Regions from separate parts of the Aquitalea sp. genome, predicted to be linked through region 1. Evidence: predicted binding sites of a transcription regulator. Region 1 holds the regulator's gene; each other region holds the start of a gene.
The links. Region 1 encodes FNR, which switches genes on or off when oxygen is low (the NO sensors DNR and NnrR bind a similar motif). Its sites were predicted from a motif close to TTGATNNNNATCAA; they were not measured.
Positions count from the first base shown of each region.

Region 1 (7,414 bases):
GTGCTGTGTGCTGGATTTGCTGCACGATCCCGCCGATTTCGGTGGTGGAGTTGGCGGTGCGCTCTGCCAGCTTGCGTACTTCGTCGGCCACCACGGCAAAGCCGCGTCCCTGCTCACCGGCCCGTGCAGCCTCGATGGCGGCATTAAGGGCCAGCAGATTGGTCTGATCCGCCACATCTCGAATCACATCCACAATGCTGACAATCGATTCCGACTGTCTTCCCAGTTCCTGGATGGTTTCCGATATGGTCGAGATTTCACGCACAATGCTCTGCATGCTGCGCCCGGCACCCTGGATAACCTGGGTACCACTACCTGATTCGTCCACCGCCGAGCGCGACAGAGCGTTGGCTTCCACCGAACGTTCGGCACTCATCGACAGGCTGGTGCTCAGTTGCTCCACCGCAGCGGCCATGCTGGAGGCCGCCTCGGACTGGCGATCGCTGCTGCTGGCCACCAGGCTGGCTCCCTCGGCAACATCATGAGCAGCACCATCCAGTTGCTGCGATGTCTGCACCAGTTGGCTGACCGTATCGCGCAACTGGTTGCGCATCTGGCGGATGGCCGCCAGCAGGCTGGAGTCGTCATTCGCCAGCAAGGTAATGCTGGTATCCAGCCGTCCGGCAGCAATCTGCGCCACCACTTCCTGTACATAGAATGGCTCACCACCCAGTTGTGCGGTAATCGACATGTACAGCGTGATGAACAAGGCAGTTGTTACCAGCAAGGCCAGACCAGCACAGATCAGGTACACATTCCTCTGCCACTGGATGCGAGCAATCCGCGCATCCAGCAGGCTGTCCAGACGACTCAAGGCCAGTTGCTGGAATTGCCCCGCCACGTCCAGGCTCGCGGCCTGCAGACCAGCTGGGCGGTAGGGCTGCCCACCGATGGCCTTGGCCAGTTCACCCGCATTTGCCCTGGTTTGTGCCGCCAGTTTCTCATCCAGGCCGGCAAAGCCGGATTTCAGCGTGGCGTTATACTCCACGGCCTTTGCCAGATCATGCTGCATGTTCTGCAAGCTCTCGCTGATTTGCGGAGCCAGTCCCAGAGCTTTGTCCCTGGCGGCGGCAGGCAGCGGCTGCCCTGCGGATACTTGCAGCAGGCCGTTGGCCTGTGTGGTGCGGGTCAGCCAGACAGGCCACTGCACGGTCAGGATATCCATCAGGTAGAAGGTATCAATGTCCGGGTCCAGCGTCAGATTGGACTGGTCGCTGGCCATGCCGCTCAGGTCTACCAGGCTGTTGGCCATGGCTTGATAGTTTGCTGGCTGCGGCGCAGCCTGCAGCTTCTTCCAGGAAGCATCCAGGGCCGACCAGCCCGCATCAAGCTGTAACTGCGCATTCAATGCGGTATGTGTCTGCTGCAGCGCCTGCCATTGCTGTTGCAAGGCGTCGGACACCTTCCCTCCGCTGTCAGCTGCGGTCTGTGCTTGCTCAAGAGCCAGCAGCAAGGACATGGCTGGCTGCAGATACTGCACGCCCACGCGCTCCTTGCTGGAAAAATCCACGCTGTCCTGATTGCTGCGGTACAAGCCGTAGGTGAGATATGCCAGCGCAACAACAAATACGGCCCCAATCAGGGCAAAACGGGTGGGGTAGCTCAAACGCTGCATCCGGCGTGAACAGTAGCGAAGCATGCAAAACTCCTTGGCAACAAGCAAAACAGCGGTCATTCGGTAAAACGTATTGTTTGTTTATAGCGCCACCATTTCGCATCGCAACAAGCAAATCCATCTCCCTTTTATGGTTAATAAGCAGTACTTGCCGGTGTGGTATTACTCCGTATAAAATGTATTGCAAATACACTTTAATTTTCCCAAACGCGTTGTGTCGAGACTTCAAACTCGCCCAATAAAATGTATTTAACACACACCTTAAGGATCCACCATGCTCAGTAGCGAAATCCGCCAGCTCGTCAAATCCACCGCCCCCATCCTGAAACAGCATGGTGTGCTGCTAACCAGCCACTTCTACCAGCGCATGTTCCAACACAATCCGGAACTGAAAAACATCTTCAATCAGGGGCACCAGCATGCCGGCCAACAGCAGCAGGCACTGGCCATGGCCGTGGCTGCCTATGCCGAGCACATCGACGCCCCCGAAGTACTGCTGCCGGTGCTGGAACGCGTGGCGCACAAACATGTCAGCCTGGGTATCCGTGCCGAGCACTACCCCATCGTCGGCAAGCATCTGCTGGCCTCCATCCGCGAAGTGCTGGGTGAAGAAGCCGCCCCGGACAGCCTGCTGGATGCCTGGGCTGCAGCCTATCAGCAACTGGCTGACCTGCTGATCAATCTGGAAAGCAGCCTGTATCAGCGCGCAGCCACCCAGCCAGGCGGCTGGAGCGGCTGGCGTCCGTTCCGTGTGGTGAAAAAACAGCAGGAAAGCACGGAGATCACCTCGTTTTACCTGCAGGCAGCCGATGGTGGTGCCCTGCCCGACTTCCAGCCGGGCCAGTATGTATCGGTACAGCGCTTCATTCCCGAGTGGGGCCTGAGTCAACCGCGTCAATACAGCCTGTCTGATGCACCCGGCAAGGACTGGCTGCGCATTTCGGTAAAACGTGAAGTTGCCCAGGGTGATGCACCGGCGGGCAAGGTGTCAGGTCAATTACACACGGCATTGCAAGAGGACGACATCTTGCAGGTTTCGCCGCCGTTCGGTGACTTCGTGCTGCATCAGGATCGCGATACCCCGGTGGTGCTGATCAGCGCCGGAGTAGGCCAGACTCCGCTGCTGTCCATGCTCAAGCATCTGGTGGAAAGCGGTAGCCAGCGTCCCATCCGCTACCTGCACGCCGCGCGTCATGGCCAGGTACATGCCATGAAACAGGAGGTCAGCGCGCTGGTGCAGCGCTACCCGCAGCTGCAACAGGCCGTGTTCTATGAAACACCATCGGCCAGCGAAAAAGCCGGCAAGGATTTCGATCAGGCTGGCCGTATTGATGCCGCCGCCATTCAGGCGCATGCGCTGCAGCAGGATGCCGACTACTACCTGTGCGGTCCGGTTGCTTTCATGCAGCAACAACGACGCCAGCTGCGTGATGCCGGTGTCCTGGCCGACCGCATTCATATGGAAGTGTTCGGCTCCAACGCCATCGCGGCCGATTAGGAAAGGCGCACCGCAACTGGTCTGGCCGTCCTGACGGGCGGCTGCCAGCGGCCTACCGCCTGCTCGTAGTTTGTTTGTCATCGCGCATTGTGAGGCAGCGCCGTGCGGAGTATCCTGCGCGGCACTGTCCACCCCGCCTTCCCGCCCAATGCAACTGAACCGATTTACCGATCTTGGCCTGCGCGTGCTGATGTATCTGACGCACCGCGACCGCGCCCAGCCGGTCACCATCAGCGAGATTGCCGAACGCTTTGCCGTGTCGCGCAATCATCTGGTGAAGGTGGTGCATTTCATGGGCCAGCAAGGCTGGCTGAACAACAGCCGCGGCAAGGGTGGCGGGCTGGCGCTGGCCCAGCCGCCCGAGCATTACCGCCTGGGGCAAATCATCCGGGTGCTCGAAGGCAATGCTCCACTGATCGACTGCGCCGAGCCGCCTTGTGCGCTACGGCAGGACTGCCAGTTGAAGGCACTGCTGGATGTTGGAATGCAGGCATTTTTCAGCACCCTGGACAGTTACACCCTGCGTAACATCATGGCCAGCCCCACCGGCGAGGCCATCATTCGCCTGCATCGCCAGCCCAAAGGGCTGCAAGTGGAGCCTAGCCCTGAGGATGACGCTGATCATCAATCGTAATGTGTTGTAAAAAACCATCACTTTTCAAACAAAAAGCCCGCTAAAAGCGGGCTTTTTTCCCTGTTTTTTTAAGGGATTCCCCTTGGAAAACAGGGATCAATACATCAAATTGTCTTCGAATATCGTGCCTTGGTCTCACGTTCTCGCAGGTGACGGTCAAACAGCATGGCGATATTGCGGATCAGGAAGCGTCCCTTGGGCTCAACCATCAGGAAGTCACCATCAAAAGTCAGCAGACCCTGCTTGTGGAACTCGCGGATGGCAGGCAGCTCGGCGGCAAAATAATCGGCGAAATTGATGCCGTGCACCTGTTCGATCGCCTCTACCGACAAGGAGAAACGACACATCAGCGCCTGGATGATGCCACGGCGCAGGATGTCGTCCTGATCCAGCACCATGCCGCGCATCACCGGCAGCCGGCCTTCATCAAGCGCTGCGTAATAGCTGTCCACGTCTTTTTCGTTCTGGCTGTAACAGGGGCCAACCTTGCCGATGGAAGACACGCCAAGGCCGATCATGTCGCAATCGGCATGGGTGGAATAGCCCTGGAAATTACGCTGCAGACGGGCCTGACGCAGCGCAATGGCCAGATCGTCCTCCGGCTTGGCAAAGTGGTCCATACCGATAAAGACATAGCCGGCATCGGCAAGGCTCTTAACCGCGTCCTGCAGGATATCCAGCTTGGTGCTGGGCAGCGGCAGATCAGCTTCGTTGATACGCCGCTGCGGCATGAATACGGTGGGCAGGTGGGCATAGTTGTACAGCGCCAGCCGGTCCGGACCAATGGCAATCACCTTGTCCAGCGTGCGTTTGAGTGATTCACGCGTCTGCAGCGGCAGGCCATAGATCAGATCAACGCTGACCGACTTGAAACCGGCCTCGCGCGCTGCTTCTATCACCGCTACCGTTTCCTCCTCGCTCTGCACCCGGTTTACCGCCTGCTGCACCTGCGGATCGAAGTCCTGGATGCCCACGCTCATGCGGTTGAAACCCAGGCGCGCCAGATGATGCACGGTCTCGCGACCGACCTTGCGCGGGTCGATCTCGATGGAATATTCTCCCTCCGGCAAAAAATCGAAGTGCGCACGCAGCATTGTCATCAACCGGTCCAACTGCTCGTCGGACAGGAAGGTCGGCGTGCCGCCACCAAAGTGCAGCTGGATGAGTTTTTCCCGACAGCCAAGGGAGGCGGCAACCAGCTTGATCTCTTTTTCCAGATAGTCGAGATAGCGGTCGGCGCGGGTTTTGTCCTTGGTGATGATTTTGTTACAGCCGCAGTAGTAACAAACCGTGTTGCAGAACGGGATGTGAACGTACAATGATATTGCGTTCTGATGCATGCCCAGGTGGCGTTGCTTCAGCCAGTGTTTATAGTCCTTCTCGCCAAACGCCGGGGTAAACCGGTCTGCGGTCGGGTAAGAAGTGTATCTTGGGCCTGAGCCATCAAGACGTTCGATCAACTCTCGGTCGAACTCACAGTGGGTAGGCGAAAACGGATGGGTGGTGTGCATGTCGTCGGGTATTGATAGTCAAACGTCAGGTGGACTGGTAAATTTGCGGAAAACGTGTGAATTCCGCTTTGACAAGGGTCAAGCTTCTTTACAGGGTTGTACAAAACACTCGATGTCAGACCAAAACCAACACACTCTGCACGCACTGAAGGTGTCCTGCTCCAACTGCAGCCTGCGCGAACTCTGCCTGCCCATCGGGCTGAACCGCGACGAAATGACACAGCTGGATGCCGTGATCCGTCAGAGCCGCCGCCTCAAGCGTGGCGAGTACCTGTTCCGCAGCGGCGAGGCATTCAAATCGCTGTTTGCCGTGCGCACCGGATTCTTCAAGACCAGCGTCGCCAGCCAGGATGGCCGCGAGCAGGTTACCGGCTTTTTGATGTCCGGCGAACTCATGGGCCTGGACGGTATTTCCTCCAACGTCCACGGTTGCGATGCCATCGCGCTGGAAGACAGCGAAGTATGCGAACTGCCATTTGGCCGCATGGAAAGCCTGGGCCGTGACATCCCCAGCCTGCAGCATCACTTTTTCCGCTTGATGAGCCGCGAAATCGTGCGTGACCAGAACGTCATGCTGCTGCTTGGCAACATGAAGGCAGAAGAACGTCTGGCTGCCTTCCTGCTGAATCTGTCACAGCGCCTGTCTACCCGTGGTTTTGCTGCCAATGACTTCATTCTGCGCATGAGCCGTGAAGAAATCGGCAGCTTCCTTGGCCTCAAGCTGGAAACCGTCAGCCGTACCCTGTCGAAATTCCAGCAGCAAGGTTGGCTGAGCGTAGACCACAAGCACATCCAGCTGATCAAGGCAGATGCGCTGAAAGACCTGATTTCCGGCTGCACCCACGCCAACGGCGTGTAAGCAGGCACTTCACTCCAGGGGCGATGGCTGCGGCAAGCGGCGCATCGCCCTTTTTGCATCTTGCCCCTTCGGGCAAGAATCGACCATTCACCGGAAGACCTACACCTTTTGGCGACGGTGCGCTAACTGAGCCTACCAGCGGCCAATCAGCATACCGGCAGCCAGGTATTCCCCCTGCTGCTCTGCGGCCGCCAGATGCTCCGCCGTGACTTCACCGCAGGCCAGCACCGGCGGTAATACTTCTTTCCAGCCATACCCGGTAGCAATACGGCGCATGGACTGGATCGCGCCCTGTCCATCCGTCCCCGCCGACACCAGCATCAAATAGGGCAGGCCCGCGGTCAGCCCCTGTGCCGGGTAAAAAGTCCGGTCGAAAAAATCCTTCATTTTGCCAGCCATATAGCCGAAATTTTCCGGCGTTGCCAGCACAATGCCGTCCGCACTCAGCAAGTCGTCCAGCGTGGCCTCTTGTGCCGGCATGCGGCACAACTGCAACTCCGTCGACAGAACAAGCAAGGGGCGACAAAAGGCCTCGACCAACTGCAAGGTATGGCCAGTCTGGCTGGCATGCACAATCAGCAACTGTTTCATCCGAGGCTGCACCCGGCCATGCTGGCCAACAGCTGCTGCAAGGCCGCCTGCTCCGGCCAGCCGCTAGGTACCACAAAGCCGCGCGCCACTTCTTCCCAGTAGCCATCGCCCACCGGCAGGAGTTCTGCCACCAACTGCGGCACCGCCGCCTGCAGCAACTCCTGACGCAAGCTGTGCTGCTCGCGCACGGTATCGTCCCTTACACGTGCCGGAGCCAGCCACTGCAAGCGGGGCAGCCAAATCCAGCGCGAGGCCGGACTGCAACTGGGCCAGTCCTGCCATACCGGGCTGATCCAGCCTTGCAGCTGATCAGCAGCCAGCGGAGGCTGCGGTGCCAACATCTGTGAGTAGAAGAACCAGCCGGCCAGCCTTGCCTGACTGGCACAGTCGGCAAAGCCCGCAGGTAACACCCGCCGGGCAGCGGGGTGATGCACCAGACGCAGTTGCGCCTGCAATTTGGCGGCCTTGAGCAGCCAGGCATCACGCAGGCTGGGGCCAATCAGCGTGTCCGGGCCACGCCCAAGTTGCAGATAGAATTTGCTGGCGGTTTCCACGTGCAGCGGTTCGCCATCCAGCCGGACCAGAAAATCGAACTCCCCCACCGTACGGCCACCAGCATCAGATACTGGCAAATTAGCTGCCACCAGCTCGATATGTGGTGCCAGCTGAAACCAGAAGGCCAGCAGGCGCTCGGCATAGTGGCCCA
Region 1 covers NZ_JASLFG010000054.1:36,667-44,080, forward strand. Annotated here, with positions in the region: gene QVF59_RS17950 (methyl-accepting chemotaxis protein) at 1-1,639, opposite strand, end outside; gene hmpA (NO-inducible flavohemoprotein) at 1,890-3,113, shown strand; gene QVF59_RS17960 (RrF2 family transcriptional regulator) at 3,262-3,747, shown strand; gene hemN (oxygen-independent coproporphyrinogen III oxidase) at 3,852-5,258, opposite strand; gene fnr (fumarate/nitrate reduction transcriptional regulator Fnr) at 5,371-6,117, shown strand; gene QVF59_RS17975 (flavodoxin family protein) at 6,250-6,708, opposite strand; gene QVF59_RS17980 (DUF1853 family protein) at 6,705-7,414, opposite strand, start outside.

Region 2 (7,414 bases), on a different contig from region 1:
ACGTGCCACCAGGTCGAAGCTGACCGGACGCTCATCGCGTGGATACGCACCATCGTTCATGCCGATCAGGCACAGCACCTTGAAGGGGATGGAACGCATCGGCACCATGGCGCAGAAGGTGATGCCGCCAGACAAAAAACCTAGCGGTGAGGCCACGGTGAGCTTGCGCTGCAGCCAGTCGCGCAGCACCTGCAGGCTGAAGGGCTGGGTGAAACCGGCCATGGCGGCATCATCCACCAGTTCCTGCAGGGCGTCGCGCACCACATCCAGCGCCAGTTCCGCCTCATCATCCACCTCAAACAGCTGGTCGATGCCTTCCAGCAGGCGTGCCGCCCAGCCAGCGGCATCGGTGGGGATGGCCCAGCCAGTGGCCAGCGCGTCCAGCACCGCATAGCAGCTGGCAAAGCGCGCCAGCACCTCGCCCAGTTGTCCGCCGGCCCCGCCCTGTGGCAGCAGGCCGGCAAACAGGCCGCTATCGTCCCCGGCCATCGCCGGAGGCAGGATGCTGCCCAACAACAGCCGGTCCAGCCCCCAGCGCCAGGTAAACAAGGGATCGGCGGGCAGGCCCAGCGCTGCCTTGTGGGCGGCATCGCGGCCCCAGCGGATGCCGCTTTGTCTGACCCAGTCCTGGATGAAAGGCAGGTCTTCTGCTTGCAAGCCAAAGCGTTGCAATAGCGCCGGACTGTCCAGCAAGGCCAGTACCTGATCGGCGGAAAAACGTGAATCCAGTAGCTGCAGCAAGGTGCTGATGGCCGCCAGCAGCGGTTCTTCACGCTCTACCTGCCGGTCGGCAATGGCATACGGCAGGCTGGGGGCATCATCCCGCTTGCCAAATACCGCGTCGATATACGGTGCGTAACTGTTGATGTCCGGCGTCAGCACTGCAATGTCGGCGCTACTGAGCGCGGGGTTGTCAGCCAGCATGGCCAGCAGCCGGTCCTTCAGCACCTCCAGCTCGCGCATCGGGCCGTGGGTTGCATGCAGTTCCACCGAACAATCATCTGGCGCAAGCCACTGGCCATCCTCACCCGGCATCTGCAATTGCAGGATGTCGCGCTGCAGGCGGGCCAGCAGCGTGTCGCCTGTCGGCGCGGCAAACAGCGGGCGGGCATCCAGCTCGGCATCGGCGGCAATCAATTCAAAAAAGTCACGTCCCTGCTTGCCCAGCGAAGCCAGCAGCGGATGGCCCTCGGTGGCAAACAGATCGCCCTTCTCACGCAGCTTGAGCTTGCGGCGGTTATCGACGATGTCGCCCCAGTAGGCTTCACAGGGGTTGAGGGTGAACAGGCAGACATCGGTGAGTTCGGCCAGGCGCTTGATCAGCGCCAGATACATCGGTGCCAGGCTGGCGATGCCGAACAGGGTAATGCGCTCCGGCAGATGTTGCGGTTGCAGTTCGGCAAAGAATTCGTCCAGCATGCGCACGCGGTGGCGGCTGGGGTCCTGCGCTGCCAGTTGCTGCCACAGCGCCGCCTGCCAGGCTTCGTCCTCCCCCAGCTCCAGCCGCTCTCCTGCCTCCCAGGCACGAATCCAGTCCGGGCGGAACACCAGGTACTGGTCGAAGATGTCGGCCACCTTGCCGGCCAGCTCGAAGGCGGCGGCCTCGCCGCCGGCGGCATAGCGCTGCAGGGGCGCAAACACCTCGCCTTGCAGGGTGGGCAGCAATTCCAGCAGCCGCCAGCTCAGCACTTCAGGACTGAAGGAGGATTTGCGCGGCAGTTCCGGCATCACCCGCTGCATCAGCCGCCAGGCAAAGGCAGCCGGCAGCACAAAATCGATATTGGCGGCAATGCCGCATTGCTGCGCCAGGTCCAGCGTCATCCAGCGTCCCATGCCCCGGCTTTGCACAATGACTGTTTCGGCGGCAAAGGGGTCGCTCAGCGGCTGTGCCTGCAGCATGGCGGCATACAGCTGACCCAGTTGCTCCAGACGATTGGACTGATAGAGAAAAAGCATGGCAGGAACGCTGATGAAACGAAGGCTTCAGTGTACCATCAGCCCTTGAGCGCCAGCACCCGATGCTGAAAGCATAACCGCTAGGAAAATGCATGAGCACCTATCAGATTCTCAAACATGCCCACATGGGTATGGCCTATCTCACCATTACCCTGTTCGCCCTGCGTGGCGGGCTGATGCTGGCCGACAAGCAGAAACTGCTGGCCAGCAAGCTGCTGCGCATCCTGCCGCATACCATCGATACCGCATTGCTGGCACTGGGCATCACCCTGGTGGTGCTGGGCGGCTGGCCGCTGCTGCAAACGCCGTGGCTGCTGGCCAAGATAGCCGGCCTGCTGGCCTATGTGGCGCTGGGCACCATTGCACTAAAGCGGGGCCGAACCAAACAGATACGCAGTATTGCTCTGCTGGCGGCCTTGCTGGTGGTGGCGTATATCGTGCTGGTGGCCAAGACCAAGCTGGTGCTGCCTTTCTGACCCGGATTCCCGGATGAGGGACGGCCTGCGCCGTCCCGGCGACTCCCCACTCCCCACTCCCCGTCCCTCGTCCCCCCATCCAGCCGCTTGACCCAGAACAAGTCCAGCGTTGCCCTGCTCTGCTAATGTCTGGCGGTTTCAATTGCTGACAACATGCCATCATGCCTGCCACACGCCCCCTGCCGGAGCTGGTTTGTCCGGCCGGCAGCCTGCCTGCCCTCAAGGCAGCCGTTGACAACGGTGCCGACACCGTCTACCTCGGCCTGAAAAACGACACCAATGCCCGCAACTTTGCCGGGCTGAACTTTGATGACCGCACTGCGCGCGACGGCATCAACTACGCGCACCAGCATGGCCGCAAGGTGCTGCTGGCCATCAACACCTATGCCCAGGGTGGTGACATCAGCCGCTGGCACCGCGCCATCGACGAAGGCGCAGCACTGGGGGTGGATGCCATCATCCTGGCTGATATCGGCCTGATGAAATACGCGCGCGACCACTACCCGGACCTGCGCCTGCACATGTCGGTGCAAAGCTCTGCCACCAATTACGAAGCCATCAATCTGGCGCAGGAAATGTTCGACATCCGCCGCGCCGTGCTGCCACGGGTGCTAACGCTGGACCAGGTCAAGCAGGTCATCGACCATACCAATGTGGAAATCGAGGTATTCGGCTTTGGCAGCCTGTGCGTGATGGTGGAAGGCCGCTGTCTGCTGTCCAGCTATGCCACCGGCGAATCGCCCAACAGCCACGGCGTATGCTCCCCGGCCAAATACGTACGCTGGGAACATGGTCCGCAGGCACTGGGCGCGCGCCTGGGCGGCATTCTGATCGACGAATACCAGCAAGGTGAACCCGCTGGCTACCCCACCCTGTGCAAGGGTCGCTTTGAAGTGGAAGGCGATACCTATTACGCCCTGGAAGAACCCACCAGCCTCAATGTGATGAGCATGCTGCCGCAGATCATCGACATTGGTGTGGCCGCCATCAAGGTAGAAGGCCGCCAGCGCAGCCCGGCCTACGTGGCACAGGTTACCCGCACCCTTCGCGAGGCACTGGATGCTGCCGGCAGGGAACACCAGCGCTTTGCCGTAAAACCGGCCTGGACCCAGGCGCTGTCCAAACTGGCGGAAGGCCAGCAACAGACGCTGGGTGCCTACAACCGGCCCTGGAAATGACATACCGTGCGCCGGCAGGCCTGCCTTGCCGGCCCCACAAGCAGGCCTGATATGAAAACATTGCAACTGACGCTGGGCCCGGTGCTGTTCTACTGGTCCCGTGACGATATCCTGCGTTTTTACAGCGAAGCCGCCGACTGGCCGCTGGAAACCATCTATCTGGGCGAAGCCGTCTGTTCGCGCCGCCAGCAACTGCGCGGACAGGACTGGATCAGCCTGGGACAGGAGCTGGCCCAGAACGGCCGCCAGGTGGTGCTGTCCAGTCAGGCATTGATCGAGAGCGAATCCGATCTGCGCCGGCTGCGCAAGCTGGTGGAAAACGGCGAGCTACAGCTGGAAGCCAACGATCTGGGCGCGGCCCGGCTGGCCCATCAGCAAGGCCAGTCCTTTGTCGCCGGCCATCACCTCAACATCTACAATGCCGACACCCTGGCACTGTTACAGTCGCTGGGCGCGCGGCGCTGGATTCCGCCGGTTGAAATGGACCGCGACACCCTGTCTGCGGTACTGGCACAGGCCAGCGCCAATGGCGTGCAGATCGAAACCGAACTGTTTGCCTGGGGCCGGCTGCCACTGGCCCTGTCTGCCCGCTGCTTTACCGCCCGCCACTACAATCTGTCCAAGGACGACTGCCAGTTCCGCTGCATGGAACACCCGGACGGGCTGCGCCTGAACACGCGCGAGCAACAGGCTTTCCTCACCATCAACGGCATCCAGACCATGTCCGATGGTTGCCACTCCTTGCTGCCGCACCTGGCCGACATCAGCGCCATGGGCATAAGCGCCCTGCGCATCAGCCCGCAATGGCAGCACACCGCCAATGTAGTCAGCGGCTACCGGCAGGCCATCGACGCCATTACCGCCCGGCAAGAACCGGTGGTGGACCTGAGTCCGTATTCCGACAGCCGGCTGGTTGACGGCTACTGGCGCGGCACTGCCGGCATTGCCGCCATAGGAGAAACCCACCATGCGCATTCCTGACCTTACCCTGCCCCCCAGCCTTGCCAGCGTCCTGGGCAAGCTGCCCAGCTCGCCACCTTGCTGGGCACTGGTTACCACCCTGAACCAGCTGAAAAAGCGCGAGATCCTGCCGGTGGACATGAGCCTGCTGGCCGGGCACAGCTTCGAGGTACACATTCTGGATGCCGACATGCGTCTGCATTTTGTTGCTGACACGGAACGCTTCAGCGTAGGCAGCACAACGGGGGAGCCTGATCTGCGCCTGAGCGCCAATCTGGCCGACTTTGCCCGCATGATGCTGCGCGAAGAAGACCCGGACACCCTGTTCTTCAATCGCAAGCTGATTATCGAAGGTGATACCGAGCTGGGGCTGATCGTGAAAAACCTGCTGGACAGCGTGGACTGGAGCACTACTCCGCTACAACGCTTCATGGCGGTATAAACCGCCCCCGCACCGGCAAGCAAAAAGCCCGGCATCTGGCCGGGCTTTTACATGCAGTAGCGGCTGAACCTCAGCTCATGAGCTGGGCAGCAGCCTTGCGCTTGGCCGACAGATCTAGCCCCGGCAGATCCGCCATGATATCCGGGTGATCCGCCAGTTTTTCCACCACAAAATCCACGAACACGCGGGTTCGCGGGGCAATATGGTCGCGGTGCGGGAAGCAGATGTAAATGGAGCGCTCCAGCGACACCACATCGGTCAGTACCGGCTCCAGCTCGCCACTGCGGATCAGGTGCACCACCTCGTGCCCCGGCAGCTGCGCCACACCCATGCCCAGACGCGCCAGTTCGCACACGGCCTCCATCTCGTTCAGGGTATAGGTGCCGGTCACTTCCAGCGGGATACGCTCGCCGCGACGGTCGAATTCCCATTTGTACAAACGACCGGAAGTCGGAAACTGGAAGTTGATGCAATCATGATTGCTCAGCTCTTCCGTGGTTTCCGGGCGGCCATTCTTGTCCCAGTAGTCCGGCGATGCCACCACATATTGCGGAATCTGCGCCAGATTGCGAGCCACCATGCGACTGTCCGGCATCATGCCGATACGCACACCGACATCGTAGCCGTCCTCGATCAGGTCGCTGAAATGGTCATCCAGGCCAAAGAACACACGTACCTTGGGATAACGTTCGCAGAACTCACCCATGATGGGCAGGATGAAACGCCGACCAAAGGAATTGGGCATGCTCACACGCAGATGCCCGGCCGGTTCGTCACGACTGGCCTTGAGCTGGTTGATGGCCGAGTCCAGATTGTTCACCGGTCCGCGGCACTGGGCATAAAAACGGCGCCCATCCTCAGTCAGCGTCAGCTGCCGGGTGGTGCGGTTGAACAGGCGCACTTCCAGCTCCTGCTCCAGTCGGGCAATGCTTTGACTGATAGCCGCCGGAGACACCCCCAGTTTTCTTGCAGCATCCGAGAAACTGCCATTCTCGGCGGTGGTCATGAAGACCATCAAGGCTTTTAAAGTATCCATAGCTGAAACGTTCCCTGAGCGGCATTAAACCCATGCAGCTGACTTGATGTAGGACATCCCCGCCCCAGCCACACGATTTGCCAGCTTCATTATTAAGTAGATCTTCTTTAAAAAGCGTACACCAGTTCCAGTGAATAATGAAGTTTGACTTATGTTTCTGGCCTTAAATACCAGCAATCTGTTTCAAATTTCACAAACCGGTGCCGCCACTATCTGTACAAGACAAAAAAACCATTCATTTCCGAAAGCAGACAGGGCATTGCCAATGTCATGTTATACCAGTTTCAACAGGTAACGCTCCCTGCAAGAAGCGCCACATAGGCCAAGGTGCAGGCCTTACAGGCAGAAGACTCAACAGCGTCAGACACAATGCTTACGCAAGGCAGGCCCAGAACCAGGCTGTTGCACCTATGGCTCAATGATCAATATTGTGCAAACAGGGCATAAAAGAAAGTTTCACCTCAAACCATCCTGCCGTGCACAACCCATCCGCCAAACCAGCAAGACAGCAATGCCGTACACCACATGCCATCTTGCATCGGCGGCACCTGGCATGACCATGTCTTTTATCAAGACAGATCACCTTGCACTCCATGACAAGGCATAAGCAGCCAGCGTAGCGATCCTGGCCACCATCACCAATCACTCCGCAAGCTCAAGGAAAACAGAAAGACGAATTCACAGGAATCTTCCCTTTGGGCAGGAAAATCCAATGCAAATTGGAAGAAATTTCTGACAAATCTTATCGACCACGAAGAAATTACTTATTCAGCATGCCGATCGCTCTACTTGGTGTGTTAGCTACTGGTTTCGCTTGCCAAGTGCTTAATAAACTCCAGACCAACCAGCACCACAATGGAGTCGGGCACGGTCACCTTGCCGCTGCTTCATGAACCACGCTGGAACATTGCAAGCAGATCACCGCCCTGGCCACCCGATACTCAAGGTCCTGTCATCATGCATAGCAAGCTACCCTTTGCCCAGCCCTTACCCGGCAATCTGACTCCTGCCAGTCAGAAAACCTTGCTGGAATGGATACACAGCGTAGGCCAGATAGAAACCGAGAACGAATTCAAACTCTATCTGGATCATCTGCAATCCCAACTGCCCACCAAGCACATGGTCATCACCCTTGGGCGCATCAACCAGCACCAGCAATTACAGCGGGTGGAAAAAGTGGTGAACGTCAGCTTCCCGGAAGACTGGGTCGAACACTACATGAGCCACAACTACATCAGCTGCGATCCGGTATTGCGTTCGGTGATGGGACAGGGCCCCATCCACTGGGCCGACAAGTTCTCCCGCGCCAAAGGGTTGCAGGAGAAACAGTTCATCCAGGAACTCAACTCCATCGGCATGGGAACCG
Region 2 covers NZ_JASLFG010000013.1:166,281-173,694, forward strand. Annotated here, with positions in the region: gene recC (exodeoxyribonuclease V subunit gamma) at 1-1,956, opposite strand, end outside; gene QVF59_RS04930 (SirB2 family protein) at 2,049-2,432, shown strand; gene ubiU (ubiquinone anaerobic biosynthesis protein UbiU) at 2,594-3,610, shown strand; gene QVF59_RS04940 (U32 family peptidase) at 3,662-4,591, shown strand; gene ubiT (ubiquinone anaerobic biosynthesis accessory factor UbiT) at 4,578-5,012, shown strand; gene QVF59_RS04950 (LysR family transcriptional regulator) at 5,083-6,048, opposite strand; gene QVF59_RS04955 (LuxR C-terminal-related transcriptional regulator) at 7,006-7,414, shown strand, end outside.
Region 2: a site for FNR is predicted at 2,520-2,533, ahead of ubiU (ubiquinone anaerobic biosynthesis protein UbiU). Genes of this name have one in related genera too.

Region 3 (7,414 bases), on a different contig from region 1:
CAGTTCTCCGGTACCGGAGTCCGGCACAAGCTGAACCGTCAGCGAGCGCTGGCCTTGCGCCATCACCCCGAAGTGCATCAAGGCAAAGCTACCCGCCCGCCCCGCCAGCCGGCCTTCCACCCGCTCCAGCGCGACATAGCCTGCCGAACCGGGCTGGGTGCCGTTGCTGGCCAGCATTTCGCCCAGACTTACTGCCTCCAGGTCGCCATGGAATGTTTTGTGAATGGCCCGCCGGTTCAACTGTGCAGCCTCCGTGCCAGGTGCGGCAGGATGTACGGCTAAGGTGACGTCAAATTTACCTTTGGCTTGCATGATGTTTTCCTGAAGAAATTAAATGCGGATGCGGCTAAGCGAGTTCGACAAACCACTATTGTCATACCTATTCTTGCCGGAATAGTAAAACAGGTATTCAACTTTGCTGATTGGAAAAGCACGACCAGCTCTCTCCACGGCTTGGCTGCTCATGCAGTTTTTGCATTATCGCAAATATGACATACGGCTGGACATTGTTATGGAAAAAATCTATGCCAGAATCTGTTGGCTGTTGCTGATGAAGTAAGCCGAACGGTTTGCATCGTCCAAGCTGGTCGCACTCCTCGCCGTTACCATCAACCCGCATTAAGGACACAGATGGAAAGTCCGGTCACCACACCAAAAACGGTCTTGCCTGCCATTCCCCGGATGGTATGGGCGCTGGGATTTGTCAGCCTGTGCATGGATCTGTCGTCGGAGCTGGTTCATAGCCTGCTCCCGGTTTTCCTGGCAAGCACACTGGGGGCTAGCGTACTGTCTATCGGCGTCATCGAGGGCATTGCCGAAGCCACTGCCCTGATTGTGAAAGTGTTTTCCGGCGCGCTCAGCGATTACATCGGCAAGCGCAAAGGCCTGTTGCTGCTGGGCTATGGTCTGGCCGCCCTGACCAAGCCATTGTTCCCGCTGGCCCACTCCGTGGAGACAGTGCTGGCGGCACGCTTTCTGGATCGTATCGGCAAAGGTATTCGGGGAGCCCCCCGTGATGCGCTGGTGGCGGATGTGGCTCCTGTAGAAATTCGCGGAGCTTGCTTTGGGCTGCGCCAATCCATGGATACGGTTGGTGCCTTTCTGGGGCCTGGCCTGGCCATTGTCCTGATGCTGTGGCTGAACGACATCCAGCAGGTACTCTGGTTTGCTGTCGTGCCGGCAGCACTGGTCATGGTGCTGATTGTGGTCGGAGTAAAGGAACCGGTACAGGAGGAGGGTACAAAGCGCTTCCGTTCTCCCATTCGTCGTGAGCAGTTACGCAGGTTTGGTGCAGATTACTGGTGGATTGTCCTGATTGGTGCCGTGTTCACCCTGGCTCGTTTCAGCGAGGCTTTCCTGATTCTGCGTGCCCAGCAGATGGGGGTTGGCAGCAGTTGGGTGCCGCTGGTGATGGTGGTCATGTCGGTGTTTTATACGGCATCCGCCTATCCTGCGGGCTGGCTATCCGATCGCATCAGCCGTCGGCATCTGCTGGGCTACGGCCTGGGCTTGCTGGTGATCGCGGATCTGGCACTGGGTCAGGCTACGTCTGTTCGTGCCGTCTATGTAGGTGCCGCGCTGTGGGGGCTGCACATGGGGTTCAGCCAGGGCATATTGGCTGCCCTGGTGGCCGATACGACGCCCAGCGACATGAAGGGGACGGCATTTGGCGTCTTCAATCTGCTCAGTGGCCTGGCCATGCTGTTGGCAAGCATTCTCGCCGGCTGCCTGTGGCAGTATTGGGGTGCATCGACAACCTTTTATGCCGGTGCTGCCATTGCCGGGTTGGCCTTGCTGTTACTCCGGCAGCGCTCAGTCTGAATGAGGCCGCAGGAGTCACATGAACATGGGCAATGGCAAAGTACCCTAGCGTATCAAGGTGGGCAACAGGCTGAAACCGTTACGGCTGCCGGTGGTTACGTAGCCAACCAGCTTGTTATCACGATGGGCGAGAGCCGTCAGCCCATCATCACCTTCGTTTATCTGCCAATCCAGGTTGCTGCCCTGTGTAAGCCCAGCCAGCTGGATGGGGTAGCGTGGCGTCTTTACTGCCACCGGCAGGGGACCAAAATGCACGGGCGTCGGTTTACCGGCCAGGGTACTGGCCAATGCATTGGCAGATAGTGTGATTGGCTGCAGGTAGGGGAGGATCTGCCCCTCGATTTCGGCACAATCACCAAGGGCGTAGACATGAGCTTGTGAGGTACGCAGATAGCTATCGACGACGATGCCGCGCTGTATTTCCAGCCCCGCTGTCAGATCGAGCCGCGGCTTAAGGCCCGCCGTGCAGATGATGGCGTCTACCGTGAGTTTCACCCCGTCAGCCATTGTCACGCTGTAGCCCTTTGCCATCTTGTCTATCCGCGCCACGACGGTGCCAAAGTGTAATGTGACTTGGTCCATGACACTGTGCAGGCGCTGGCTGACAGGCTCGGGCACCAGCCGCTCAAGCAGGCGGCTGCCGATATCTACCAGGGTGACACGCTTGTGTTGTGCGATATCGTGAGCGATTTCCGTGCCGACAAGGCCGCCCCCGATAACGAGTACATGCTCACTCCGGTTGAGGGTGTCGAAGTAGCGCCGGTATTGCTCCAGATTGTTCAGCGTCAGGATATCTTGTGCACCGTCACCTTCAATGGGTGGCACGAATGGCTTGGCACCTACTGCCAGAACGAGGTCGCTGTACGGGATTTGCGCTGCTCCCGCAGTGATTTTTTGGGCTGCAAAATCAATCGCAGTGACCTGGGTATGTGGCCTCACCATGATCTTCAGTTCGGCAGCCATGCCGGTGGCACTGTTCTGGATCAGCTGTGCGGCACTGGTCTGGTGACCGAATCCGTGGCTCAACTGTGGCTTGGAGTAGTACTCGCCGCCATCCTCGGTAAGCACAACCACCGGTGTGCTTGTATCGTGTTGACGGAAGGCCCTGGCCAGGGTGTAGCCGGCATGGCCGCTACCAATAATAACGAGAGGCATTTTCATCGAATTTCTCCTGGATGGGGGCCTTATACGGGGACAAAGTCGCTTTTGCCCATGAAGCACACCGGGCAAAGAAAGGTTTCTGGTACGTCCTGCCAGGCCGTGCCAGCAGCAACACCCTGAGCGACTTCACCCTGTTGCGGGTCATAAGTCCACGAGCAAGTCTTGCAGCGCATCTTGTCGCTGCCCGAGCAAGTGCCAGCGGTATTCGCCGTACTCTGCCCAGGACTACCCAATTGCTCGATGAACGTCTCGCCAAAGCGCACGCCCTGGGTGAGGGCATCGTCAGTAGGGCGCCATTCGGCAGTGATTCCGGGGTTGAGCACACGAAAACCGGCATCGTCCAGGCGCCTGGCAATACGTTCCACCGCGCCGCCACTCCAGCCGTGGGTACCAAAAGATGCAGCTGCCTTGTTCTTGAAGCGTAAGCCGGTCATTTCCTCAAGCAGGGCGGCAACATGCGGCAACATCACATTGTTGACGGTAGGGCTGCCAACCAAAATGGCCTTGGACTTGAATACGTGGGTCAGAACGTCGTTCTTGTCACTGTTGGACAGATTGAACAGCTTGATCACAACCTCCTGGTCCGCTTTGCGTATGCCTTGTGCAATTGCTTCGGCCATCATGCGGGTACCGTTCCACATGGTGTCGTAGACCAGGGTGATCTGGTTCTCCTGGTAATCGTCAGCCCATTTCAGGTATTGCTCGACAATCTGGGTGGGGTTATCGCGCCAGATGATGCCGTGGCTGGTGGCGATCATGTCGATCGGCAGGTTCAGTTCCAGAACCTCATGAATCTTCTGGGTCACCAGTGGGCTGAATGGGGTAAGAATATTGGCGTAATACTTGATGCACTCTTCTTGCAGCTCGACCGGATCGCACTGGTCGTTAAACATTTGGGCGCTGGCGTAGTGCTGGCCGAAGGCATCGTTGCTGAACAGCACGGCGTCGTCGGTCAAGTAGGTGGCCATGCTGTCTGGCCAATGCAGCATCGGCATTTCGACAAACACCAGTTGCTTGCCGTTGCCCAGGTCCAGACTGTCTCCGGTTTTGACGATCTGGAAATTCCAGTCCTGGTGATAATGGCCGCGCAGGGATTTTTCACCATTGGCAGTACAGTAGATCGGTGTATCCGGAATGCGCGCCATCAGTGCCGGCAGGGCACCGCTATGGTCGATCTCGCCATGGTTGGCGATGATGTAGTCGATGGCTGCCAGGTCAACTTCCTTGGCTAGGTTGGCAACAAATTCTTCGGCATATGGAGCCCAGACGGTATCGATCAGGGCAATTTTTTCTTCTTTAATCAAGTAGCTGTTATAGCTGGAGCCGCGGTGAGTGCTGTATTCGCTGCCATGAAATTCGCGCAGCTCCCAGTCTTGTTTGCCAACCCACTGGATGTTGTTTTTGACAATGAAAGCCATGCAGGAAAGCTCCTTGCTCTATAAGATTCGTGTGAAATGAATCTTATAGGACATAACATTCATAGTAAATGAATCTTATGGATATCCTTGATTGGCTTGATGCGGGTCAAGCGCGGAATGGATTTGCTGCGCGACAAGGCATGGAAGGGCAGTGAAATGTAGTGGGCATGGCTACCGGCAGGAAGCCATCAGGTTAAAATGAATACCCGATCCATCTGCATGTGTGCTGATGTGAACAATCCCATGGAATCCTTCCGATCGTGCGACTGACGGCTTTTACCGACTACTGCTTGCGTGTGATGATGTACAGCGCACTAGCGGGCAATCGCTTGGTGACTATCAATGAGATAGCCCAGGCATATAACATTTCTGCCAGTCATCTGACCAAAGTCGTGTTTTTTCTCGGCCAGCATGGCTACCTGGTGACGGTGCGCGGTAAAGGAGGGGGCGTCCGCCTGACCGAGGAGCCACGCCAAGTCAACTTGGGCAAATTGGTGCGGGCAGCTGAAACCGACAACGTAATGGTCGAGTGTTTCGACCCGCAGCACTCTCAGTGCCGCATCGCCTCGGTATGCCGCCTCATGAGTGTGCTGCAAGCGGCTCAGGAGGCTTTCTACACCGAATTGTCACGCCATACCCTGGCTGACCTGCTGGTGCCGTCGGCAGGACTGGGGCGTGCATTGGGAATCGAAATCCGAGAAATCAAAATGTCATGAAGCGTTTTCGCCAGTGACAGGCATGCGCCTTGTGCTGCGGCAGCTGCCACGTCAATGTCTTGGTGGAGGATTTCTTCCCTTTTTTGCGGCTGGGCACGATCGCGCGATAAAACACGCAATCTGCTGTTTCTTGCGCAATTCAACGCCTGATCGGGGGCGTTTGCACAGCACGCTTGGTGCAGATCAAGGTGCAGATCGCATCGTGGCGACAGTATTGCCGGTTTTCCACCACGGAGTATTCCGATGACCGCAGCAATGCCACAGACCTTTCCAATCCACTTTCATGATTCCTGCCCTCCCAAAGCCGGCGCAGAGCCGCCCATCATCGGCGCACGTGTTGAGCTACAACTACTCACCACGCTGAAATGTAATCTCAAATGTACTTACTGCTCGCTGGGCGTTGGCGATGTACTGGGCTCGCAAACCGAGCTTGAATATGATGTCGATCAGCTGGCGGCTTTTATTGATACACACTTGCTTGGCAAAGATGTTTACGTAACCTTCTACGGAGGGGAGCCCACGCTCAATATGAAGCTGGTGCTGGAGGTGATGCAGCGTTTTCCCCATTTCCGTTATCAGCTGCAAACCAATGGCACCTTGCTGGACGATGTGCCGCCATGGGCGCTGGCCCGCCTATCCAATGTCCTGGTGTCCATTGATGGCGGCGAAGCCATTACCGACGGCTACCGTGGCCGTGGCATCTACCGCCAGGTGCTGCGCAATCTTGCCCGGGTGCGCAAGCAATTGGGTGGCAGCCTCACTGCCCGTGTTACCTGGGGTAATGCCGATACCAGCTTTGAGGAGCTGGACCAGCTCCTTGGCGACGACTCTCCATTTGATTATCTCTACTGGCAATTTGTCGCCGATGAAATGTATGCGGGTGATTCGATCGACAAGCGCAAGGCGGTAGTCACCCAGCTGATCACGCGCTTCTTTGCCACCCCGTCCCGGCTCTATCCCTTGATTCCGGTGATGGGCATCGTCCGCAACAAGTTGTTTCCCGACCGCGCCCAGGAGTTATACGCAGGCCGTACCCAATGCCGCGTTTCCACCCATCTGCTTAATATCATGCCGAACGGGGAGATCTATCCCTGTCCTGACATGATGTATTTACCAAACATGAAAATGGGCGATATCAAGAACAACAGCTTGCGTCACAGTCCCTTGCAGCACACCGCCGCCATGCCGTGCCAGGGGTGTGAAGCCTTCAGCTGGTGCCGGGGCAACTGCATGAAGAACCTGCACCTGGGGTATGAGAAAGGCGATGCCCGGTATCGCAGCAATGTGGTTGAGCCGATTTGCGAACTGCTACGCTTCATGGGGCAGGAAATCGACAGGCAGAATCCCCAAGACTGGTTCGACACCGCCAGCCTGGAGGTGCGCAAGCAAGTGCGTGATTGCGAAGTGTATGAGTATGTCGAAATCATGCCATAGGCCGATCCAGTGACCGGAGCAGCTCACCAGGTCTGATCCTGGACGAAGAGCTGCTATTTACACCAGTCAGGGCGTAGCATCAGCGCTGATGATGACGCTGCTGGAGTTGACGCGCAGGCCTGGATTTGTCGGGTCAAACACCTCCAGCAGCATCATGTAAGGCTGGTGTGCGGTTCTCCTCAGCCATGCGGGGTTTTTATGCCAGCTGCGAGATGCATTCACTTCCTTGACCACCAGCAGCTTGACTGGCACGCCGATACGGCCCAGATGGGTCAGGTGGAAAGGTCGGGTGGTATTGGGAATGCCCGGTTGCTCGCCGCTGGCAATTGCGTTCATGCCTTCGGAACTGGCTCCACCAGCAGGCGAAGGATGGCGAGGTGGGGCTCATGCCCTGGAGCAGTAAGGATATGGGCAGCGTTTTATAATTCCATATTTCCATTGTCATGAAAGTATGGAGTTGAATCAAAAGCTGCGGAGTAGATGTATGTAGCGGGCGGATTTTGACAGTGCAATGACATAGTGCTAATAATTAACAAAACACATTTAAATTGCGCCATGTTATGTATAAAACGATTACAAATGTAATTGCAAAACACATGCCTCCGGCAGCCAGTGTGATCGGGTATGGCAACGGTCATCGCACCTGGTTGTTCAATGTGAGCTGGCCTGTCGAAGCAAATGCCGATCAGGCCGGCATGCGGTATATCGTTTTCATCCGGATAGAACATGACGTGATCGAAGATGGCGTGCGTTTTGAACTGGAGGATATGGAGTACAAAATCGAGCAGTTTCTGAAATACCAGTTTGAACATTTCATGCCAAACAGCAATCCCTACCGCCCGACCGACTCACCGCATGCGCTGT
Region 3 covers NZ_JASLFG010000034.1:200,828-208,241, forward strand. Annotated here, with positions in the region: gene QVF59_RS11840 (DUF3224 domain-containing protein) at 1-312, opposite strand, end outside; gene QVF59_RS11845 (MFS transporter) at 631-1,821, shown strand; gene QVF59_RS11850 (FAD-dependent oxidoreductase) at 1,867-2,976, opposite strand; gene norV (anaerobic nitric oxide reductase flavorubredoxin) at 3,006-4,400, opposite strand; gene QVF59_RS11860 (RrF2 family transcriptional regulator) at 4,661-5,116, shown strand; gene QVF59_RS11865 (radical SAM/SPASM domain-containing protein) at 5,372-6,550, shown strand; gene QVF59_RS11870 (hypothetical protein) at 6,617-6,886, opposite strand; gene QVF59_RS11875 (hypothetical protein) at 7,111-7,414, shown strand, end outside.
Region 3: a site for FNR is predicted at 4,497-4,510, ahead of norV (anaerobic nitric oxide reductase flavorubredoxin). Genes of this name have one in related genera too.

Region 4 (7,414 bases), on a different contig from region 1:
GACAACGATCTGGTCGGGACTGACAACAGCCCGGGCTATGGCTCGGCGGCCAAGTTCCTGGCCAGCACCATGCTGGAAGTGGGCATGGACATGATCAGCATGGGCCGCGGCCGGGTATTCATCATGGAGGCCATGGGCCGCCATACCGGCTGGCTGGCGGCGGCACCGGCTGCGGCGCGCATTCACGGCGGGCAGGCACCGCATATCGTGTTGCTGCCGGAAGTGCCGTTTGATCAGGACAAGTTTCTGGCTGCGGTGGATGCCAGTCTGGCGGCACATGGCCAGTGCGCCATCTCGGTGGCAGAAGGCCTGGTGGATGCTGCCGGACGCTTTGTCACCGAGGCCAATGCTTCGGCCATTTATGGCCATGAGCAACTGGGCGGGGTGGGGAGCTGGCTGGCGGCGCTGCTCAAGCGTGAGCGCGGCCTGTCCGCCCATGTGGCGCAGGTGGATTATCTGCAACGCGCGGCCGGGCATCTGGTGTCGGCCACCGATGCCGCGCAGGCTTACCAGATGGGGCAGCAGGGCGTGGAGTGGCTGCAGGCCGGCCGCAGCGGCGTGATGGCCGGTATCCGCCGCCTGTCCGATCACCCATACCGCTGGGAAGTGGCCGACTTTCCGCTGGCCGAAGTGGGAGACATGGAAAAGGCCTTTCCGCCGCATTTCATTGCCGCCGATGGCTATGGCGTGACCCAGGCTTTTCTGGATTACTTGCTGCCGCTGATGGAGGGCGAGCGCATGCCGCCTTTCCGTCAGGGGGTGCCGGATTACCGGCGTATTGAATGGCCGCCGGTGTGACCCCATTTACTGGCGGCAGATGTCACCAGATGTCACTCGGGACCGGGCACTGGCCCGGTTTTTCATTTTCCGCGCAGCAGGACGGGCAGTGTGCAGGCGCTTCGCGGGGGCTTGACGACTCTGCTACAATTTCCCCTTTTACCCAAGCACAGGTTATCTAGATCATGCTGAACGTGTACAACACCCTGACTCGCCAGAAAGAAGAGTTCCATCCCATCGAACCGGGCAAGGTGCGTATGTATGTGTGTGGCATGACGGTGTACGACCTCTGTCATATCGGCCATGCTCGCATGCTGGCGGCCTTTGACGTGATCTACCGCTGGCTCAAGGCCTCCGGCTACGATGTCAACTACGTGCGCAACATCACCGACATCGAGGACAAGATCATCAAGCGTGCGCTGGAGCGTAGCATTACCCCGGACCAGTTGGTGGCGGAAACCATCGCCGACATGCACCAGGATGCCGCTGCGCTGAATCTGCTGCCGCCAACGCACGAACCGCGCGCCACCCATCATGTGGGCGGCATGATTGCGCTGATCGAACAACTGATTGCCAATGGCAAGGCCTATCCGGCCCCCAATGGCGATGTGTATTACGCGGTGCGTGAATTTGAAGGCTACGGGAAGCTGTCCGGCCGTACGCTGGACAAGCTGCGCGCCGGTGAGCGGGTGGAAATCGACCCCAACAAGCGCGACCCGCTGGACTTTGTGCTGTGGAAAGCAGCCAAGCCGGGCGAGCCGTCCTGGGACAGCCCGTGGGGTGCTGGTCGTCCGGGCTGGCATATCGAATGCTCGGTGATGAGTTGCCACCATCTGGGCGAGCATTTCGACATTCACGGTGGCGGTGAAGACCTGCAATTCCCGCACCATGAAAACGAAATCGCCCAGTCCGAAGGCGCGCATGGCCACCAGTATGTGAATTACTGGCTGCACAACGGCTTCATCAATGTCGATGGCGAGAAGATGTCCAAATCGCTGGGTAATTTCTTCACCATCCGCGACGTACTGCAGCATTTTGACGGCGAAGTGGTGCGTTTCTTCATCGTGCGCAGCCACTACCGCAGCCCGGTCAACTACACCGACAGCATCCTCAACGATGCCAAGCAGGGCCTGACCCGCCTGTACACCGCGCTGCGCGGTCTGGCGCTGCCGGAAAGCACGGGCATTGACTGGAGCAACCCGTACGCTGCGCGCTTCAAGGCAGCGATGGACGACGACTTCAGTTCCTCCGAAGCCGTTGCCGTGCTGTTCGAGCTGGCCGGTGAAGTCAACAAGAGCCGCGATGTGCAACTGGCTCGCCTGATGAAGGACCTGGGCGGTGTGCTGGGCCTGCTGCAACGTGAGCCGGAGGAATTCCTCAAGGCCGGGGCTGGTGAGGGCGAATTGACCGCAGAGCAGATCGAAGCCCTGATCCAGGCGCGTCGTGATGCACGTGCCAACAAGAACTGGGCCGAGTCCGACCGTATCCGTGACGAGTTGATCGCCAAGGGTGTGGTGCTGGAAGACAATGCGCAGGGCACCAGCTGGCGTCGTGCCTGAGCCTGCATTGCTGACCGGCTGAGCCCAGGGCGGCAGTCTGATAAAGGCTGTCGCCATTTTCGTTTCGGGCGACTTGTCAAGTGCTGATAAAGGGCGGATAATGCTCCGCTTCACCAAGTAGTACAGGCAAAACCCCTGTACCCGTAACCAAGGAAGCTCATCATGCGCGCTGATATTCACCCGAACTACAAAGAAGTTGCGGTTACCTGCTCCTGCGGTAACACCTTCACCACCCAGTCCACCATGGGCAAGGACGCCTTCCACATTGAAGTGTGCTCCAGCTGCCACCCGTTCTACACTGGCAAGCAGAAGATTGTTGATACCGCCGGCCGTATCGACAAGTTCAACCAGAAGTTCGGTGGCTTCTTCAAGCGCTAAGCTTGTAAGCTTTGGAAAAAAGGCAGCCTTGGCTGCCTTTTTTCATTTCCGCTGCGTGTGCTTGCACATTAAAATAACGCTTTCTCCAGACTGGCGCGCGCCTCGATGCTGACGTACTCCCCGCAAAACGCCACCGTTCCCGTTCCCACCGAAAAACCCTGGGTGCTGCTATTGCTGTGTTTTGTCTGGCTGTGGCCAGGCATCATCGGCCATGATCCGTGGAAGCCGGACGAACCCTATGTGATGGCGGTAGTGGAAGGCATGCTGCGTAGCGGCAACTGGCTGCTGCCTACCATCCAAGGTGTGCCTTACCTGGAGTCGCCGCCGCTGTATTACTGGGTGGCCGCCGGGCTGGCCCGGCTGTTTTCCCCCTGGTTGCTGCCGGCGCACGATGCAGCCAGGCTGGCTACACCGCTGTTCATGGCACTTGGGCTCACCCTGGCCGGCATGACCGGGCGCGATCTGATTGGCCGTCGGCATGGCCGTAGCGTGGTGATGATATTGATTGGCTGTCTGGGCCTGATTGTCACCGGCCACCAGATGACGCCAATGGTGGCTAGTTTTACCGGCTTTGCCGCTGCCTTTTATGCCTTGTCGCTCACCCTGCGCTCGCCGGGACTGGCCGGGGCCATCCTGGGTGCAGGCAGTGCTACACTGTTCCTGAGTGCCAGCCTGCTGGAAGTGATGCTGGTGTGGGCGGTGGTACTCTTCCTGCCGGCTTTCACTGCCTGGCGTAACAAGCGCTATGCCATCACCGTGTTCATGGCTTTGCTGGTGGCCTTGCCGGTGGCACTGATCTGGCCGCTGGAGTTGTCCCGCAGCTATCCGGCGCTGTTCCGCCTGTGGTGGGAACACCATGCGCTGGGCCCGCTGGATGGCTTTGGCAAGGTAGGGCTGTTTCACGGTTTTGGCTACTACACCTTCAATACCATCTGGTTTGCCTGGCCGGCCTGGCCGCTGGCAGCCTGGACGCTGTACCGCAACCGCAAGTACGAGCTGCCCATGCTGCAGCTGCCACTGATGTTCTTTGCCGTGGTGCTGATCATGCTGACGCTCTCTGTGCGCAAGAGCATGGATTACGCCATGCCGCTGCTGCTGCCGCTGTCCCTGCTGGCTGCGGTGGAGCTGGATAATCTGCGCCGTGGCGCGGCTGCCTTTCTCAACTGGTTCGGCCTGATGGCTTTTGGCGTATTCGGCTTGCTGATCTGGGCGGGCTGGGCGGCGATGAACTATGGCTGGCCGGAGCGACTGGCCGGGCGCGCACAGTATTTCAGCCCCTACTATGTGCCGCATGTGTCGCTGGTGGCCGCCATCTTTGCCATTCTGGCTACCATGACCTGGATCTGGGCGGTAACCCGCAGCCATGTACGTGGTCGGCAAGCCATTACCAACTGGGCTGCCGGGCTTACCTTGTGCTGGGGGCTGGCACTGTCCCTGTGGCTGCCGTGGCTGGATGCGGCCAAGAGTTACCGCCCGGTGGTGGAAAGCATGCGCCGCGCCTTGCCCGCTGTACTGGCCGACAACACGCAGTGCATTGCCACCGACCGGCAAAACATGATGGCGCGTATCAGCTGGCACTACTATGCCGGGATCGATCTGGTGGCGTATCCAGCCGGGGAGAGCAGCCCTTGCGACTACCTGTTGCTGATGCGTTCGCGCAGTGAGGGCCTGGCCGAACCGGGTTGGGCCTTGTTGTGGCAGGGGGCAAGACCGCGGGAGAAATATGAGTTGTTCGGCCTGTTCCGGCGTTCAGCCCACTAGGCCTGTAGCTGGCTGGCATGGCGTAATCAAACAGCAGGCCGGAGATTATCCGGCCTTTTTCATTTGCAGGGCATGCTGGAGCTTGGGGTCAGGACTGCAATGCCGCCATGACCTCAGGCAGGTTCTCGGCCAGGGCAAACAGCTCGCGCTCCTCGAAGCGGACATGGGCAGTCATGGCATCGGCAAAGGCCTGCAGGATGGCCGGGCTGGCCAGCGCGGCATGCTGCATCAGTTGATGCAGGTGGGCATGCTCATCCAGCGTGCGTTGTACCAGCCCGGTGTTGCCGGCCTGGGCCAGTGCCGGCAGTAGCGCGCGTTCTTCCTCGGCAAAGTGGGCTTGCAGGGTTTGCTGATAGTGCAGTCTGATGCTATCGGCTACATGTTGCCATTGCGCCTGGTCATCGCTACGCGCTGCCTTGCCCGCCTGCATGGCCAGCGACAGGGCGTGGTGGTGATCGCGGGATAGGGGGGTAAGGGCTGCGCTGCGTTTCATGCTGTAACCTGTTGCTGATATTGACGATAGTTTACAACCATTGCGGCAAGCTGCCTTGATGGCTCTCAATTCTGCCGGGCTTGCCGTGGGCTGTACATTATATTGTCCGGTATTTGCGACAAGGGCTTCCCACCGGGAAGCCCTTGTTCTGCTCAATCCTGCGGCATTGGGTCAGCTTTGCAGCTGCGGCAGATCGGCAAACAGCCTGAGCGCTTCCGGATTGGCCAGTGCACTGAGATTGTTTACTGGCTCACCGTGAATCACGTTTTTGACCGCCAGCTCGACAATCTTGCCACTGATGGTGCGCGGGATATCCGCCACTGCAATGATGCGGGCCGGAACATGGCGCGGGCTGGCACCACGTTTGATCTGCTCGCGCAGGCGGGCCGCGAGCGCTTCATCCAGCTGGCAACCTTCACGCAGTCGTACAAACAGCACCACGCGTTCGTCGTCCTGCCAGCGCTGGCCTACGGCCAGGCTTTCCAGAATTTCGGCAAAGCCTTCTACCTGGCGGTAGATTTCTGCCGTACCAATGCGCACCCCACCCGGATTGAGTACGGCATCGGAGCGGCCATAAATCACCAGCCCGCCGTGTGCGGTGATTTCGGCATAGTCACCATGGCACCAGATATTGTCGAAGCGGCCAAAATAGGCCTGGCGATATTTGCTGCCCTGCGGGTCCTGCCAGAAGCCCACCGGCATCGACGGGAAGGGGCGGGTGCAGACCAGTTCGCCTTTTTCCTGCCGTACCGGCCGGCCATGGCTGTTATAGATGTCCACGGCCATGCCCAGGCCACGGCATTGCAGCTCACCGCGGTATACCGGCAAGGTGGCGCATCCCAGCGCAAAGCAGGAGACGATGTCGGTGCCGCCGGAGATAGAAGCCAGATTGATGTCCTGCTTGATGTTGGCGTACACCCAGTCATAACTTTCTGCCATCAGCGGCGAGCCGGTGGAGAATACGGCGCGTAGCGCATCCAGCCGGTACTCCCGCGCCGGGACCAGGTCTATCTTGCGCAGCCCGTCGATGTATTTGGCCGAGGTGCCGAAATGGCTGAACTGCCATTGTTGGGCGTAATCCCACAGCACGCGACCGTGGGCGGCAAACGGGGAGCCGTCATACAGCATCAGCGCCGCGCCGCTGGCCAGGCCGGATACCAGCCAGTTCCACATCATCCAGCCGCAGGTGGTGAAGTAGAACAGGTGATCGCCCTGATGCACATCGCCATGCAGCTGATGTTCTTTCAGGTGCTGCAGCAAGGTACCGCCGGTGCCATGCACGATGCACTTGGGTTTGCCGGTGGTGCCGCTGGAGTACAGGATGAACAGCGGATGGTTGAATTCCACCCGGACAAACTGCAAGGGACGCACAGCGAAGCGGGCAATGAAATCGTCCAGCGTGATGGTGCGCGGCAGGCTTTCGGCAAAGGCAGCGGTTTCGCCCAGATAGGGGACGGCAATGAACTGCTGTACCGAAGGCAGACCGGCTGCCAGCGCCTGCATCTTGTCGCGGATGTCGATCTCTTTGCCGCCATACCAGTAGCCATCCGGACAGAACAGCAGCTTGGGTTCGGTCTGGCCGAAGCGGTCGATGGCTCCGTCGATGCCGAAGTCGGGCGAACAACTGGTCCACACCGCACCCAGGCTGGAGGCAGCCAGCATGGCGGCCACGGTTTCCGGCATATTGGGCAGGAAGCCGGCCACGCGGTCGCCTGCCACAATGCCGGCGGCCTGCATGCCCTGCTGCAAGCGGGACACCAGTTGGCGCAGCTGCTGCCAGCTGTAGCGGGATTTGACCTTGTCTTCGCCCCAGAACACCAGGGCGGTGGCATCGCCATCGTGACGCAGCAGGTTTTCAGCGTAGTTGAGGCGGGCCTGGGGGAAAAAGCGTGCTGCCAGCATATCGTCGCCGTGCTCCAGCACGGTATCGCCCTTGTCGCCGATTACGCCGCAATAATCCCAGACCAGTCCCCAGAAGCGGGCCGGGTCGTTCACACTTGCTTGCCACAGGCTGTGGTAGTCAGGCAGCGGGCGGTCATATGCGGCCTCCGCCAGTTTGCCAAAGGCATGCAGGTGGGAGCCTGCCACGCGCCGGGGGGAGGGTTGCCAGATCGGGGGGGTGAGCTGCTCCATGATTCTCCTCTTTATCTTGTTCCGCGCGGCATTGCCTGGCGTGGGACGGGCGGCTTCAGCGTGCTGCGGCCAGCGCCTGCGCCACCTTGGAGCCGGGCTGGCGGCCCAGCAGACCGGCGGCAAACCAGGCGGTTTGCACCAGTGTCGGCAAGTCTATGCCACAGTCCACGCCCAGGCCATGCATCAGGTACACCACGTCTTCGGTGGCGACATTGCCGGATGCCCCACGAGCATACGGGCAGCCGCCCAGCCCGGCAATCGAGGAATCGAATGTTCTGATGCCAGCCTGAAAAGAAGCATGAATATTGCTGAT
Region 4 covers NZ_JASLFG010000025.1:42,966-50,379, forward strand. Annotated here, with positions in the region: gene QVF59_RS08090 (6-phosphofructokinase) at 1-798, shown strand, start outside; gene cysS (cysteine--tRNA ligase) at 963-2,336, shown strand; gene rpmE (50S ribosomal protein L31) at 2,499-2,714, shown strand; gene QVF59_RS08105 (ArnT family glycosyltransferase) at 2,820-4,475, shown strand; gene QVF59_RS08110 (hemerythrin domain-containing protein) at 4,564-4,968, opposite strand; gene QVF59_RS08115 (acetoacetate--CoA ligase) at 5,140-7,101, opposite strand; gene QVF59_RS08120 (hydroxymethylglutaryl-CoA lyase) at 7,157-7,414, opposite strand, start outside.
Region 4: a site for FNR is predicted at 5,024-5,037, ahead of QVF59_RS08110 (hemerythrin domain-containing protein). Genes of this name have one in related genera too.